2 regions of the Planococcus sp. FY231025 genome follow, and region 1 is predicted to be linked to the other one. Evidence: riboswitches for the same ligand, from Rfam matches in the RefSeq annotation. Region 1 holds a riboswitch; the other holds the start of a gene.

Region 1 (7,764 bases):
TCTCCAGGCCGATCGACAAGCGGATCAATTCTTCCGTCACCCCTGAAGCTTTCAGTTCTTGAGCCGTCAATTGCTGGTGGGTCGTCGAAGCCGGGTGGATAATCAGCGATTTCGCATCACCGACATTCGCCACGTGGGACCATAAAGCGACACTGTCAATCACTTTCCGGCCTGCTTCACGGCCGCCCTTCACGCCGAAATTGACAATCGAACCATAGCCGTCCTTCAAATATTTTTGGGCCAATTGGTGCGACGGATGATCTTCAAAGCCGATATAGTTGACCCACTCCACTTGCGGATGATCCTTCAGGTATTGGGCGATGATGCGGGCATTGCTGTTGTGGCGCGGAATCCGCAGATGCAGCGTCTCGAGCCCCTGCAAAAAGGCATGTGCACTTTCCGCGCTGAGCGATGGTCCGAAATCACGCAGCAGCTGGACGCGGAGTTTGGTCGCAAATGCCGCTCCTGCCGCATCGATTCCATAGCGGATGCCGTGATAGCTTTCATCCGGTTCCGTGTAGTTGGGGAATCGCGGATTGTCGTAGTCGAATTTACCGCTGTCGACGACCACTCCGCCGATGGTCGTCCCGTGCCCGCCAATCCATTTCGTTGCCGAATGAATAACGACGTCCGCCCCGAACTCGATCGGGTTGCTGCCGTACGGCGAAGCGAATGTATTGTCGATCAATAATGGCAGGCCGTTTTCATGGGCAATCTCCGCCACTTTTTCAACATCAAAGACGTTCAGGCTTGGATTGCCGATGATCTCCCCGAAAATCGCTTTTGTCTTGTCTGTGATGGCGCCCCGGAAGTTTTCCGGGTCCGTGCCGTCGACAAATTTCACCGTGATGCCGTATCTCGGCAAGGTATTGGCGAACAAGCTGACTGTGCCTCCGTACAAATTGCTGTCTGCCACGATTTCGTCGCCGGCTTCCGCCAAGTTCATTACGGAGAATGCGATGGCCGCCATGCCGGAAGACAGGGCGACAGCTGCCGACCCGCCTTCAAGAAGAGCCACACGCTGTTCAAATACATCCACCGTAGGGTTCATGATGCGCGAATAGATATTTCCTGCTTCTTTCAAGCCGAACAAGTTCTGGGCATGTTCCGTATTCTTAAACACATAGGAAGTCGTTTTATGGATGGCGACCCCTCTCGCTCCGGTCACTGGGTCCGGCTGCTGTCCGCCGTGCAATAAAAGCGTTTCTGGTTTAAAATTTGTCATTTCTATTCCTCCTAAGGTTTTTTTGATGGAAACCGCGGGTTGAGGAGGGAACAGAAAAAGCCCTCTTCGGTTAAGAAGAGGGCCGTCACATACGGGTATGCCTCCTCTCATCTGCCAGATCCCGTCTTTCCGGATCTGTAGGATTTAGCACCTTTCCAAGCTGAGCTGCTTGTCGGTTGCCGGGCATCACAGGGCCTATTCCCTCCGCCTCTCTTGATAAGAGTATTCAGATTTAGTTTTCCATCATGTCCTGAAGTATATAAAATGGATGTGGGATTTGTCAAGCGGATAATTCTAAAAATTTTGAAACCTGCGCTCTTTTCAAACGTTAAATCTATAAGAGAAGGAGTGGAAAAGATGTTTTCATGGATAGTTATTGCTCTCATCATCGGTTATATTGTCGGCTGCATGCATGGTTCACTGGTCGCGCAGCTATTGACAGGCGTCAACATCAAAAAAGAAGGCGTCAAAAATTCAGGCGCTTCAAATGCAGCCATCGTGCTCGGCTGGAAATACGGAGCGCTGGTCGCTTTCCTGGATATTCTCAAAGGCGCAGCTGCCGTGTGGGTGTTCCGCTGGGCGCTGAATGCTTCTTCACTTTCAGAAGAAACCGTCTGGGCCCTGCTGTTCGTCGTCGGTGCCGGCGTCGTCATTGGACACAACTTCCCTTTCTATATGAGGTTCAACGGCGGAAAAGGAACAGCGGCCGTCATCGGCGTCATGGTGGCGCTCGACTGGAAGCTTGGCTTGGCCGGCCTGCTGCTTCTTGTCGGAGCAGCACTCGCCACCAATTACCTGGTCGCGGGCGTCTTGGTCCTGTATGCCACGTTCTTCGCCATTGCCTGGTGGCCCGCTGAAGGCGGACTGCCTTTGTTCATTGCGGCTGCGCTGTTCGCGATGGCTGTATTCAAGCACACGGAAAACATTTCCCGCATCGCAAACGGCACTGAAAATAAGGTTTCTTCCGTATTCCGGAAAAAGGCTGAAGGATCTTCCTGAAATTTTTTTAAAAGAAAAGGTTGACTTTTTCAACAATCCCCCATAAAGTAGTCCTTACAAATCAAATACGTACATCACTTTCTTATCCAGAGAAACCGAGGGACAGGCCCTATGACGTTTCGGCAGCGGATTCGCATCATGCGAAAACTGTGCTAACTCCTGCAAACGCATTTTTGCGTTTGGAAGATGAGAATGAGATGGTTTCATGCCGAAGCCTTCTTTTTTCTTGTGGATAAGAAAAAAGGGGGCTTTTTTTCGTTCAATTTCGGATAAAAAGCCCTCTGCGAAAAGATTTGCATTACTGGAACAGCTTGAGGAGGCTTACACTATGATTCAATTCGAGGAGGTAACAAAAACCTACCAGTCCGGCAAACAGTCGATCCACGCGCTGAACGGCATCGACCTGACTGTTGAAACTGGTGAAATATACGGCGTCATCGGCTTCAGCGGCGCCGGCAAAAGCTCGCTGATCCGGACAGTCAACCTGCTGGAGCGGCCAAGCAGCGGCCGCGTGCTGATTGACGGAAAAGACATCTCAACCTTGTCCGCAAAAGACATCCGCCAGACGCGGAAAGACATCGGAATGATCTTCCAGCACTTCAACTTGCTGAATTCCAAAACCGTTTTCCACAATGTCGCCATGCCGCTCATCCTTGCCAAAACGCCGAAAAACAAGATCAAGGAACAGGTGAAGGACCTGCTGGATTTTGTCGGTCTGGGCGATCAGGCAGAGAAATATCCCGACCAGCTTTCCGGCGGCCAGAAACAGCGCATTGGCATCGCCCGGGCGCTTGCCACCAATCCATCGGTTCTATTATGCGATGAAGCCACTTCGGCGCTGGATCCGCAGACCACCCAATCCATCCTGGAACTGCTGCGCCGCATCAATCGCGAATACAACATCACGATCCTGCTGATCACTCATGAAATGGGCGTCATCCGTGAAATCTGCGACAAAGTGGCAGTGCTTGAAGCAGGCAAAGTCATCGAACGGGGAACGGTGTTCGAAGTGTTCACCAATCCGCAGCACACGACGACCCAGCGGTTTGTCCGTTCCGTCATGAACGACGAACTGCCGGAATCGCTGCTGAAGCAGATCCAGGACCCGGACCGCAAGCACACCATCTACCGGATCCAGTTCACCGGCGCTTCTGTCGGACAGCCGCTCATGTCGCGGATATCCAGGGACTTCAACCTGGACCTGAATGTTTTGTTTGGCAATATCACCGAACTGCAGGGCGAACCATACGGCAATCTCATTGTCGAATTTACCGGCCCTGCCGCTGAAATCCAGCAGGCCTTAACATCCATACGCAGCAGCAATGTCAAAGTCGAGGAGGTGCGGAATTATGCTAGTTGATAACGAACAAATCCTGGAAGCCCTTTGGGAAACCATCTACATGACGGGCGCATCCTTCCTGTTCTCGCTGGTCATCGGCTTCCCGCTCGGCATTCTGCTGGTCGTTACCCGAAAAGGCCATTTATTGGCGAACGAACCGGTTTCAAAAGTACTGAATATCATCATCAATATTTTCCGGTCCGTGCCTTTCATCATTTTGATGGTCGCCATCATCCCGATCACCCGGCTGATTGTCGGCACATCCATCGGGACGGCCGCTGCCATCGTGCCGCTCGTCTTCTATGCCGGCCCTTATATCGCCCGGCTGATCGAAAACTCGCTGCTTGAAGTCGACCATGGTGTTATCGAAGCTGCCCAAGCCATGGGGGCATCGCCGTTCCAGATCATTTTCCGCTTTCTGATTCCTGAAGCGCTGAGCTCACTGGTTCTGGCCCTGACGATCGCGATCGTCGGGCTGATTGGCGCTTCTGCCATGGCAGGCGCCATCGGAGGCGGCGGACTCGGCGACTTGGCCATCACTTACGGCTATCAGCGGTTTGACACGCTTGTCATGGTCATTACCGTAGCCATCCTGGTCGTCCTTGTACAAGGCGTCCAGTCGGGCGGCAACTTGCTGTCCCGGCGGGTACGCAGAAGATAAATCCGTACTGCAAATTCAATCAAACTAATCTATTGGAGGAATACATCATGAAAAAACTTTCATCTCTTTTATTGCTGGCCATCCTGGCTTTGGTCTTAGCCGCCTGCGGAGGCGGAGACGACAGCGAAGGCGCTGACGGCAACCGCAAAATCACGCTTGGAATCAGCGGCTCGGATACAACCATCTGGGATTACATCGCGGACAAAGCCGAAAAAGAAGGCATCGACCTTGAAATCGTCACTTTCTCGGATTATGTAGCACCGAATATCGCACTTGCTGAAGGCGAACTCGATTTGAACGCTTTCCAGACCATCTCCTATTTTGATGAGTTTGTCGCCGAGCACAATATCGACATCGTTCCGATCGGCTCAACGGTCATTGCACCAATGGGCCTCTACTCCGAGAAATACGAATCCATCGAAGAACTTCCGGACGGTGCACAAATCGCGCTGCCGAACGAAGCGACAAACATGGGCCGCGGATTGCTTCTTCTCCAGGAAGCCGGTTTGATCAAATTGTCCGACGATGCAGGATTGACGGGCACTGCGGAAGATATCATTGAAAACCCGAAAAACATTGAACTTGTGCCGATGATTTCCGGCCAGACGCCGCGTGCAATGCCGGACGTTGCAGCATCCATCATCAATAACGGCATTGCGGTCGACGCCGGCCTAAATCCGACGGAAGATCCGATTGCCCGTGAAAGCGATACGGCAAAACCTTATATCAACCTGATCGCCGCCAGCGCTGAAAATGCCGACGATCCGGATTACCAGAAAATCGTAGAACTTTACCAGCAGGAAGACACAGCCGACTTTATCGTTGAGCATACGAAAGGCGCCCAGATTCCGACATTCGTTCCTGTCGAGGAGCTGGTCGACTACCAATAAACCGCAAGGAGGAATTTCAATGACATCAATCAAAGAAGCAGCCTTGACCATTTCACAGTCCATCGACGCCAAACGAAGCGAGTATATCGCAACAAGCCAGGCCATCCATGCCAAGCCGGAAATCGGCAACGAAGAGGTTTTTGCCAGCGCCACACTCGTCGAATTGCTTGAAGACGCGGGATTCGCCGTTGAGACCGGCGTCGCCGGACACGAAACAGCGTTTTATGCCAGCAAGGAAAGTTCGCTGCCGGGTCCGACAATCGCTTATCTTGCCGAATACGATGCGCTGCCGGGACTTGGCCATGCTTGCGGCCACAATATCATCGGCACGACCAGCGTCGCTGCTGCGATTGCCCTGTCTGAAACGTTCTCCACGACCGGCGGACGGGTAATCGTGCTCGGTACGCCCGCTGAAGAAGGCGGACCGAACGGCAGCGCGAAAGGAAGTTTCGTCAAGCATGGCCTGCTCGAAGGCATCGATGCCGCATTGATGATCCACCCTTCCGGCCGCTCCGCCGTCACAACTCCCTCACTGGCAGTGGATCCGCTGGAATTCCATTTCTACGGCAAGCCGGCGCATGCGGCAGGATCGCCTGAAGAAGGCATCAACGCGCTTGATGCGGTGCTTCAGCTTTTCAACAGCATCAATGCTCTCCGCCAGCAATTGCCTTCCGATGCCCGAGTTCATGGCATCATTACCCACGGTGGCGATGCACCGAACATCATCCCGGAATATGCATCGGCACGTTTCTATATCCGCGGCGATTCGTGGAAAAAAGCGTCCGACACTTCCGCTAAAATCCGCAACATCGCGGAAGGCGCTGCACTGGCGACCGGCACGACCGTGAAAATCGTCCGCTTCCAGAACGAAGTGCAGGACCTGGTGGTCACGCCGGCTCTGGATGCCATCGTCCGCAGCGAACTCGAAGCCGTCGGCGAGGAAGTGGCGGATTCGCGCAACACCGGAATCGGCTCGACGGACGCAGGCAACATCAGCTACGTGGTCCCGACCGCCCATCCATACATCAAAATCGGGCCGGACGATCTGGTAGGCCATACCGCCGAGTTCCGGGAATCCGCAAAATCCGAACGCGGCAATGAAGCCTTGATCCGCGGCGCAAAAGCGCTTGCGAACACCGGCTACCGGCTGTTGACTGAAGCGGCTTTGCTCGAAGAAGTGAAAGCGGCCCACGCACAGTCGCTGGCTGCGAAAATCTAATCTAAACGAATGAAAGGCAGCCAATTGTGGCTGCCTTTTTTGTGTGGAATCGTATTTCCGGGTTCGTTGTGCATATTTTAACTTTTGCTGAGCATATTTTAACTTTCGCTGTGCGTATTTTAACCTTCATTGAGCGTATTTCTTTCTCCATCGTCTCCTGCCCCAACTTGGCGCTGTCGAATTGCCAAAATTCCCGCTTTTCGTGCTAAAATGAAACGAATACATATTCCAGGAGGTCCATACATGATTGAAACATTGATCGAGCGCTTGGTGCGCTATGCAAAAATCGATACACAATCCGATTCTGAAAGCACTGAAACCCCTTCTACGCCCGGACAATGGGATCTTTTGAAGGAACTTGAAAAAGAAATGAATGCCATCGGGCTTGAAGACGTCGGCATGGATGCCCACGGATACCTTTTCGGCACACTGCCTGCCAATACCGATAAGCAAGTCCCGGTTGTCGGCTTCCTTGCCCACGTTGATACTGCTACAGATTTCACCGGCAAAAACGTCAACCCGCAGCGCATCGACAATTATGACGGCAATGACATTGAATTGAACGAATTGGTTTCCATGAAAACCGTTGATTTCCCGGATCTGAAAAATTACGTCGGCCACACTCTGATTACGACTGACGGCACGACATTGCTCGGCGCTGACAATAAAGCCGGCATCGCCGAAATCATGACCGCTATGGAATACCTGATGCAGCATCCCGAAATCAAGCATGGCAAGATCCGTGTAGCATTTACGCCGGATGAGGAAATCGGCCGCGGCCCGCATAAATTCGATGTAGAGCGCTTCGGTGCCGACTTTGCTTACACGATGGACGGCGGCCCGCTCGGCGAACTGCAGTATGAAAGCTTCAACGCGGCGAGCGGCAAACTGACGGTCCAAGGGACAAGCGTCCATCCCGGATCTGCAAAAGACAAAATGGTCAATGCCCAGACTGTAGCCATCCGCTTCCAGGAAGAGATGCCGAAAAATGAAGTGCCTGAACGGACCGAAGGCTATGAAGGGTTTATTCACCTCAATAGTTTCAAAGGCGATGTTGAAGGAGCGGTGCTTTCGTACATCATCCGCGATTTCGACAAAGACGCTTTCGAGTCGAAAAAGCAGCTGATGCGCGATACTGCCGCCAAACTTCAGGCACAGTACGGAGAGGATGCCGTTCAACTGGAGCTTGAAGACCAATATTACAATATGCGCGAAAAGATCGAACCGGTCATGGAAATCGTCGATGCTGCTGAAACGGCGATGAAAACACTCGGCATCCAGCCGAATATTGTGCCCGTGCGCGGCGGTACGGACGGTTCGCAATTATCGTATATGGGATTGCCGACGCCGAACATCTTTACCGGCGGCGAAAACTATCACGGCAAATACGAATTCATCTCCGTCGAAAACATGGAAAAAGCCACACAAGTC
Region 2 (7,764 bases), on a different contig from region 1:
TGAAATTCATCAAAAAACGAAAACATCGTCTTGCTTCCGGTGGAAGCCATGCCGATTCCGAGCAGGAATGCCAGTATCAACGCAGACATGACGCCGAACACCGGCGGCATATCAAGCGCGATAAACGAAGTTGCGAGTGCATGTTCCGGATCATCGATTGCGCTCAACGAACCGCCTTGCATGAAATTCGGCAAAATCGTCGTTGCTGCGAAAAATGCCATCGTACCAGCGATAATAGTCGACGCATACGCGAAAAACGTTGCCAATCCAAGCAGTTTTCCCGATCCTTTGCCTAATTTGGCAATTCCCGGTGCGATAAATCCGAGAATGATCAATGGCACAATGAAATTAAGAAAGTTGCCAAAAATCGTTGTGAATGTAGCAAAACTCCGGGCCAGCCATTCCGGCGCAAACGAACCGATCAACACCCCTAAAGCGATAGCCACAATAATTCTCGGCAATAAACCAAAATTAAACTTCACTTCCATGTCCTCCCTATATGAACAAATGTATTTTATTTATTATCCAAAAGTATCACAAAGGTAAAAAAAAGTTAATAGAATCTCCAATACGCGAAATATTTTTATTATTTCAACAAAGTTAAAACTTCCCTTTCCTCTTCCCACTCCTTCAGCAAAATACAAAAGGCCCCCGAATCTGATTCAGGGGCCTTTTGTTCATTTTATTAGTCGACCGGCACTACTGAGCCGCCCCACTCTTCAAGGATGAAATCTTGGATTTCGTCAGATTTCAGCACTTCCACCAAGGCTTTGACGTTTTCGTTGTCTTCATCGCCTTTGCGGACAGCAATGATGTTGACATATGGTGAATCCGAGCTTTCAAGAGCAATGGAATCTTCAAGCGGGTTCAATCCGGCATCAATCGCGTAGTTGGAGTTGATCAACACGGCATCGCCTTCGCCTTGCTCATACATTTGCACAAGAATCGCCGCTTCGTAATCTGTTTCAAATTGCAGGTTCTTCGGATTATCTGTAATGTCGCTTACTTCGGCTGTTGTTTTTTCCACCGACTCATCCAAAGTGATCAAGCCTTGCGCTTCAAGCATGGACAAGATTCGTCCATGGTCTGCAACAGAGCTGCTCATCAGGATCGTTGCGCCTTCAGGAAGTTCTTCAAGCGACTTATATTTTTGGGAATAAACTCCGATCGGTTCAATATGGATGCCGCCGGCATTTTCAAACTCATAGCCATTCTCGGCAATTTGTGATTCTAAATAAGGGACATGCTGGAAGTAGTTGGCATCAATTTCGCCTGATTCAAGATCTTGGTTAGGGAAGATATAATCCTGGTATGTTTCAATTTCCAGTTCAATACCCTGTTCTTCCAGGATGGGCTGGGCCTGCTCCAGAATCTCCGCATGCGGTACGTTGGACGCTCCCACTTTCAATGTGCTTGACTCTTCCCCGCCGGATCCGCCGCTGCCGGATTCTTCTGCACCGCAGCCTGCCAATGCCAATGCTGCCAATAATGTTCCTGTTACAAGTTTCTTCATGTGTGTACGCTCCCTTTTCTATGGTGTTTTTTATTATGGAATTTTAGATTAACGTTTATCTGATTTCACCGTCAAACGGTCCCCGACAAACTGGATGGCAAAAACGATGACCAAAATCAGGATGGTCGCTACCAGAACAACGTCCTGGCGGCTGCGCTGGAAGCCATCAAGGAAAGCCAGCGTGCCAAGACCGCCTGCTCCGATGATGCCGGCCATCGCGGTATAGCCGACCAAGGCAATGGCCGTAACCGTAATTCCGGAAATCAACGCCGGCTTCGACTCCGGCAGCAGCACCTTGCGGATGATCGTCCATGTGCTTGCACCCATCGAACGCGCCGCTTCAATAACGCCTTTGTCGATCTCTTTCAATGCAATCAGCACCATGCGTGCATAGAACGGTGCTGCCCCGATGATCAGCGCCGGCAATGCCGCATTCGGCCCCCGGATGGTTCCGATCATGAATTTCGTAAGCGGAATCAGCAAAATGATCAAGATGATGAACGGAATCGACCGGAAAATATTGACGAATGCGCCAGTCAGCCAATTCACGATGCTGTTTGCCCATAATTGCTTAGGTGCGGTTAAAAATAGGACGATGCCCAGCACAAGGCCGATGGCGAATGTAAAGAGCGTCGACATAGCCGTCATATACAATGTTTCAAGCGTGGCTTCCCACATATCCTGCCAGTCGACGTTCGGGAATAATGACTCAATCATTTGCCATCACCTCCGTCTGGACGCCTTCCGCATTCAAGAATGCCATTGCCTCAGCAACTTCCGGCTGAGAGCCTTTTATCTGCAAAATCAATGTTCCGTATGCTCCTCGTTGTGTATGGGCGATATTCCCTTGCACAATATTGATATCGACCGGATGCTTCCGGATCAACTTGGTCAAAATCGGCTGCTCTGTCTGGTCCCCGACGAAGACCAGTTTTACCAGCACGCCTTCCGGATACAACTCGCGGAGATGCTTGATCGTCTCCTGTGAATCTTCCGTATCTGTCACTTGCGCCACAAATCGCTTGGTGATGTTTTCCCTCGGCGCCTGGAAGACGCGGAGCACATCGCCCATCTCTACGACCCGGCCGCCTTCCATGACGGCGACGCGATGGCAGATTTTCCGGATGACGTGCATTTCGTGCGTAATCAGCACAATCGTAAGTCCAAGGCGCTTGTTGATGTCCACCAGCAAGTCCAGAATCGAGTCCGTCGTCTGTGGATCGAGTGCAGACGTTGCTTCATCGCATAGCAGCACTTCCGGTTCATTGGCAAGTGCGCGCGCAATGCCGACGCGCTGCTTCTGGCCGCCTGACAGCTGGGACGGGTATGCATTCTCACGTCCACCCAAGCCTACCAGTTCCACCAGTTCTTGGACGCGCGCTGCGCGTTTCTCTTTCGGGACACCGGCGATTTCGAGCGGGAACTCGATGTTCTCTTTGACGGTGCGCGACCAAAGCAAATTGAAATGCTGGAAAATCATGCTGACTTTCTGGCGCGCCTTCCGCAGCTCACCGCTGCTGATATTCGTGATGTCCTGCCCGTTGATGACGACAGAACCTTTTGTCGGCTTTTCAAGCCCGTTCAGCAAACGGATCAATGTACTTTTTCCGGCGCCGCTATAGCCGATGATACCGAAGATCTCGCCGCCGCCGATTGACAAGTCCACGCCGTCCACTGCGGTCAGTGAACCTTTACCGGTATCGAACACTTTCGATAATTGTTTTAATTCGATCATTCCTAAACACTCCCGCCTCAAAATAAAAACCCTTCTGCGCAAATTTGAGCAGAAGGGTAACTTTAAAAGTTAAACCGATCTCTCATCTTCCAAAGCTTTCGCCTTGTGTGATTTGGCACCATTTCATTTTCATGACGGTTGCCGGGCTTCATAGGGCACTTCCCTCCACCACTCTTAATAAGAGTTGACGATATTTAATTGATTTCAGAAATTCAATTTACCACGCTTCACTTTATCCGTCAATAGATTTTAACTTTTCGTATAAATAAGGCACCGATTGGAATGCATAGATCTTTTCTTCCAGCTCTCCGTTCTTTGTGATGAGCAGGCAAGGCACGCTTTCCACTTTATAGAGTCCGGCAATTTCCTGCACATAGTTCAAGTCCGCTTTGCCCATCGGCATGTCCGGCAGGAGCTCTTCAACCACATCGAGCATTTTGGAAGCGACTTTGCATGTGCCGCACATCGGCGTATACAAATAAAACGCGGCGACCGTGTTCGTGTTTTTTTCTTTCAGCCATTCTTTATGAGTCCATTCTTCCATTTCGTTTCATCCCTCAGCTAATAACTTATTGACTTGAACGTTTGCTGAAATCAGAACATCGATCAAGTTGCGGATCGGCGTGGCCGCCACTTCCTTGAAGCTCGGGCTGATGTAAAAGTGCCGGGCTTCGGGAAATTCGCGCTTCACCAATTTCCGCAATTTCTCTCCTGATTTGTCCGCATCGACCAGGATGATGATGTCCAGGCCTTCATATGGCAGCAGCAGTTCTTCAAGCCTCGATGCACTTACTGTACCATTTGTGCAAAGAATCGTCACGGGTTCTGCAATGAGCGGCGCGATCCGCGTCTTATCGCTGATCCCTTCCACCACGATTACTTTTTCCATAAGCCAACACCTCACTAGATCGGTATGAAAGAAAATCTGTATAAAAAAAGCGCCAAAAGGAGGCGCTTTGAGATTACTCGTTGATCATTTCTTTATATTGCTCAGCTGTCATCAACTCGCCTACTTCAGCTTCGCTAGGAGATTCGATTACCACCATCCACGCATTTTCGTAAGGAGATTCGTTGACAAATTCAGGGCTGTCTTCCAGCTCAGAGTTCACTTCAACCACTTTGCCGCTAATCGGCGCGTAAAGTTCCGATACGGTTTTTACAGATTCAACGCTTCCGAAAGGCTGGTCTTTTTTCAGTTCGTCCCCAACTTGCGGCAATTCAACGAAAACGATATCGCCCAATTCGGCCTGTGCAAAATCAGTGATGCCAATGCGTGCTGTACCGCCTTCTACTTTTACCCATTCATGCTCTTTTGAATAACGAAGTTCTTGTGGTGTGCTCATCGAAAACCCTCCAAATTATGTAGTTTGCTCCCCTTTAGTTTGACATAAACATATGGGAAACACAAGAAATGTATGGCTCTACTTCCAGGTATTTTCATAGACGTCTTCCTTGAAACCAAGCGTCGTTTTCTCCCCGTCCCATGCAAGCGGCCGCTTGATGAGCATCCCGTCGCCAGCCAGCAATTCCAGCTGTTCGTCCTCGCCCATTTCCGGCAGTTTTTCCTTCAGCCCAAGCTCACGGTACTTCATGCCGCTCGTATTGAAGAACTTCTTCAGTTCAATGCCGCTGGCTTTGTAGATCTTGCGGAGCTCTTCCTTGGACGGCGGCGCTTCAGCAATATTGATCTCGCGGTACTCGGCACCGTGTTCATCAAGCCATTTCTTTCCGTTGCGGCACGTTGTGCATTTCGGATAAGCATAATATGTAATCACAATAAAACCTCCTTTTCTTCAAGCTTACCAAAATCCAGCTAGCCGGTCGAACGAAGAAAAATGTTCATTTATTTTAGGTGCCTGTGTTTATTGTGATGGAGTTTTCTAATTCTATAAAAGATTAACGTTTTTATTCTCTATGAGCGGTTTTAAGGCTCTATGAGCACATTCCGTACTTCTATGAGCACATAACTGGAAAATGCCTGTTCATGCCTTACTACTCTCCATCTGCCATAGAAATTGAACAAAGAAAAAACGCAGCCTGAGCTGCGTTTTAAAAAATTCTTACACGACGTATTTTTCAACTTCGATCAATTTAACTGCCGCTTCGCGTTTTTTCGCGATGACGTTATAAGGAGTCGAGCGCGTCAATTTGCGTAATGCTGACAGCATCATGCGCTGGTTGTCGCCTTCGATAGCTGCAAGCAAAGTTTCTTTTGCGTCTTTTTCGATTTTGTCGAATGCTTCCTGGCAATAGATCTGCGTGTACAGCAATTTCTGTTTCGCTTTTTCTTCGCCAGAAGCCGCGATCGCTTTTTCTGTACGCAAGACTGCTGATTCCATTGCAAAGACGTTGCTGACGATGTCCGCGATGTTCACAAGCACTTCCTGCTCCTGCTCAAGTTTTGCTCCGTAGGTCTGTGCCGCAAGGCCAGCCGCTAAAAGCGCGATCTTCTTCGCGTTCCGCACCAAGTATTTCTCCTGTGCCAATGCTTCTGTGCCGATTTCTTCCGGCATCATCATCAAAAGCTCTTCCTGGAGTTTTTGTGCATGCTCGAACAATGGGAGTTCGCCTTTCATCGCTTTGCGGATCAAAGTGCCTGGTACAAGCAGGCGGTTGATTTCATTCGTTCCTTCAAAGATCCGGTTGATGCGTGAATCGCGGTAAGCTTTCTCAATTTCATATTCAGCCATAAAGCCGTAGCCGCCGTGTAATTGAACGCCTTCATCGACGATATAATCAAGCGTCTCTGTTCCGAAGAATTTGTTCATGGAACACTCCACTGCAAATTCAGCGATGGAATCAGCAACTAGTTTGCCGTCTGCGTGCTGCTCGTCTGTAAAGCCGCTCATGCGGTCTTCGAACAAGCCGACTGTGCGGTAGACGGAGCTTTCAAGGGCATACAATTGAGAAGCCATTGTCGCCAATTTTTCGCGCGTCAAGTTGAAAGATGAAATCGGCGTCTTGAACTGCTGGCGCTGGTTTGTGTAAGGGATGGTCAATTCCAATGCATATTTTGCGCCGCCGATTGTGCCGACGCCCAATTTGTAGCGGCCGATGTTCAGGATGTTGAACGCGATCACATGTCCGCGCCCTGCTTCTCCCAACAAGTTCTCAACAGGCACTTGCGCATCCTGCAGGATCAACGTACGTGTTGAAGAAGATTTGATACCCATTTTTTTCTCTTCAGGTCCGACTGAAACACCGTCGTAAGCGCGCTCTACAATGAAAGCAGAGAATTTTTCGCCGTCAATTTTTGCGTACACAACGAAGACATCCGCAAATCCTGCGTTCGTGATCCATTGTTTTTCGCCGTTCAAGACGTAATGCGTGCCTGCTTCATTCAAGCGGGCAGTCGTTTTCGCACCAAGTGCATCGGATCCTGAGCTAGGCTCAGTCAACGCGTATGCAGCAATCAGATCACCTGTTGCCAAGCGCGGAAGGTATTTCTGTTTCTGGTCTTCGTTTCCGAAAAGCACGATCGGCAATGAACCGATTCCGACGTGTGCGCCGTGCGTAATACCGAAGCCGCCTGCTTTGGACATCTTTTCAGCGATCAAAGCAGAAGCGATTTTATCTAGCCCGAGGCCGCCGTATTGTTCAGGCACATCTGCACCCAGCAAGCCCAGGTCTCCAGCCGATTTCAACAAACGGACAGAATGTTCGAATTCGTGGTTTTCCAAGTTCTCGACGACCGGCATGACTTCTGTGTTCACGTAGTCTTCCGTCGTTTTCGCAATCATCTTATGCTCTTCCGTGAAATCTTCCGGTGTGAAAACCCGGGAAAGGTCCGCTTCTTCAATTAGGAAACTGCCGCCTTTGATCAATGTTTTTTCTTCTGCCATTGTGAATTCCTCCTAGTTATCGTTCATTTTCTTTGATAGGTTCTAGATATTCCGCAAAACAGCTGCGTAAAACCGCTTGCTCCTTCGCGCTATGCACTTCGCTGTTCCTGCAGGCAAGTATCGGCCAAACAGCATTTGGCCGGTACTTTGCGACGAAGCACGGAGTGCTGCAGGAGCAGTACGGTTTTCTGCGCTGTTTTGCTCCATATCTTCTATAAATAATGGATATGCCTAAACTCGCTTTTACAAAGTGAGTTTCCAGCGCCGGCGCGTCCACGGGCTAGGCGGAGCTAGGAGACGAGTGTTCTTCTCGGCTCCTAGCGGAAGCCAAAGAGGCGCCCAAAGCATTTGGGTGACTCTTTTGCGACGAGCTTGCGCAGGAGCAATAGTCTTTGCTCTGCCCAAAGCGGCCGAAGCGGTGTATATAGTATGAAATTTATAGCGGGAATTCTTATCAAGTAATTTGATTTACAGCATTTCAAAGACGCCGGCTGCGCCCATTCCGCCGCCGATGCACATGGTCACGACGCCGAACTGCTTGCCTTGGCGCTTCAACTCACTCATCATGCGGATGGTCAGGATCGAACCTGTTGCACCGAGCGGATGGCCAAGTGCAATGGCGCCGCCATTGAAGTTCACTTTATCGATATCGATGCCCAAGTTGCGGACGACTG

Evidence for each region. Region 1 has a riboswitch for S-adenosylmethionine ahead of ACTL32_RS16320 (methionine ABC transporter ATP-binding protein). Riboswitches for the same ligand answer to the same signal wherever they lie in the genome.
Region 2: it holds a riboswitch for S-adenosylmethionine, as region 1 does, so the genes downstream of both, ACTL32_RS15330 (methionine ABC transporter ATP-binding protein) here and ACTL32_RS16320 (methionine ABC transporter ATP-binding protein) in region 1, are expected to answer to the same signal.

The regions. Positions count from the first base shown of each region.
Region 1 is NZ_JBQJJG010000011.1:26,090-33,853, forward strand. It holds gene ACTL32_RS16310 (O-acetylhomoserine aminocarboxypropyltransferase/cysteine synthase family protein) at 1-1,225, opposite strand, end outside; SAM riboswitch class I at 1,330-1,448, opposite strand; gene ACTL32_RS16315 (glycerol-3-phosphate acyltransferase) at 1,583-2,224, shown strand; SAM riboswitch class I at 2,304-2,417, shown strand; gene ACTL32_RS16320 (methionine ABC transporter ATP-binding protein) at 2,553-3,584, shown strand; gene ACTL32_RS16325 (methionine ABC transporter permease) at 3,574-4,224, shown strand; gene ACTL32_RS16330 (MetQ/NlpA family ABC transporter substrate-binding protein) at 4,272-5,114, shown strand; gene ACTL32_RS16335 (M20 family metallopeptidase) at 5,134-6,333, shown strand; gene pepT (peptidase T) at 6,577-7,764, shown strand, end outside.
Region 2 is NZ_JBQJJG010000010.1:7,783-15,546, forward strand. It holds gene ACTL32_RS15315 (dicarboxylate/amino acid:cation symporter) at 1-482, opposite strand, end outside; gene ACTL32_RS15320 (MetQ/NlpA family ABC transporter substrate-binding protein) at 686-1,513, opposite strand; gene ACTL32_RS15325 (methionine ABC transporter permease) at 1,562-2,230, opposite strand; gene ACTL32_RS15330 (methionine ABC transporter ATP-binding protein) at 2,223-3,248, opposite strand; SAM riboswitch class I at 3,328-3,432, opposite strand; gene ACTL32_RS15335 (thioredoxin family protein) at 3,481-3,792, opposite strand; gene ACTL32_RS15340 (toprim domain-containing protein) at 3,799-4,137, opposite strand; gene gcvH (glycine cleavage system protein GcvH) at 4,211-4,591, opposite strand; gene ACTL32_RS15350 (arsenate reductase family protein) at 4,670-5,023, opposite strand; gene ACTL32_RS15355 (acyl-CoA dehydrogenase family protein) at 5,309-7,090, opposite strand; gene ACTL32_RS15360 (acetyl-CoA C-acetyltransferase) at 7,559-7,764, opposite strand, start outside.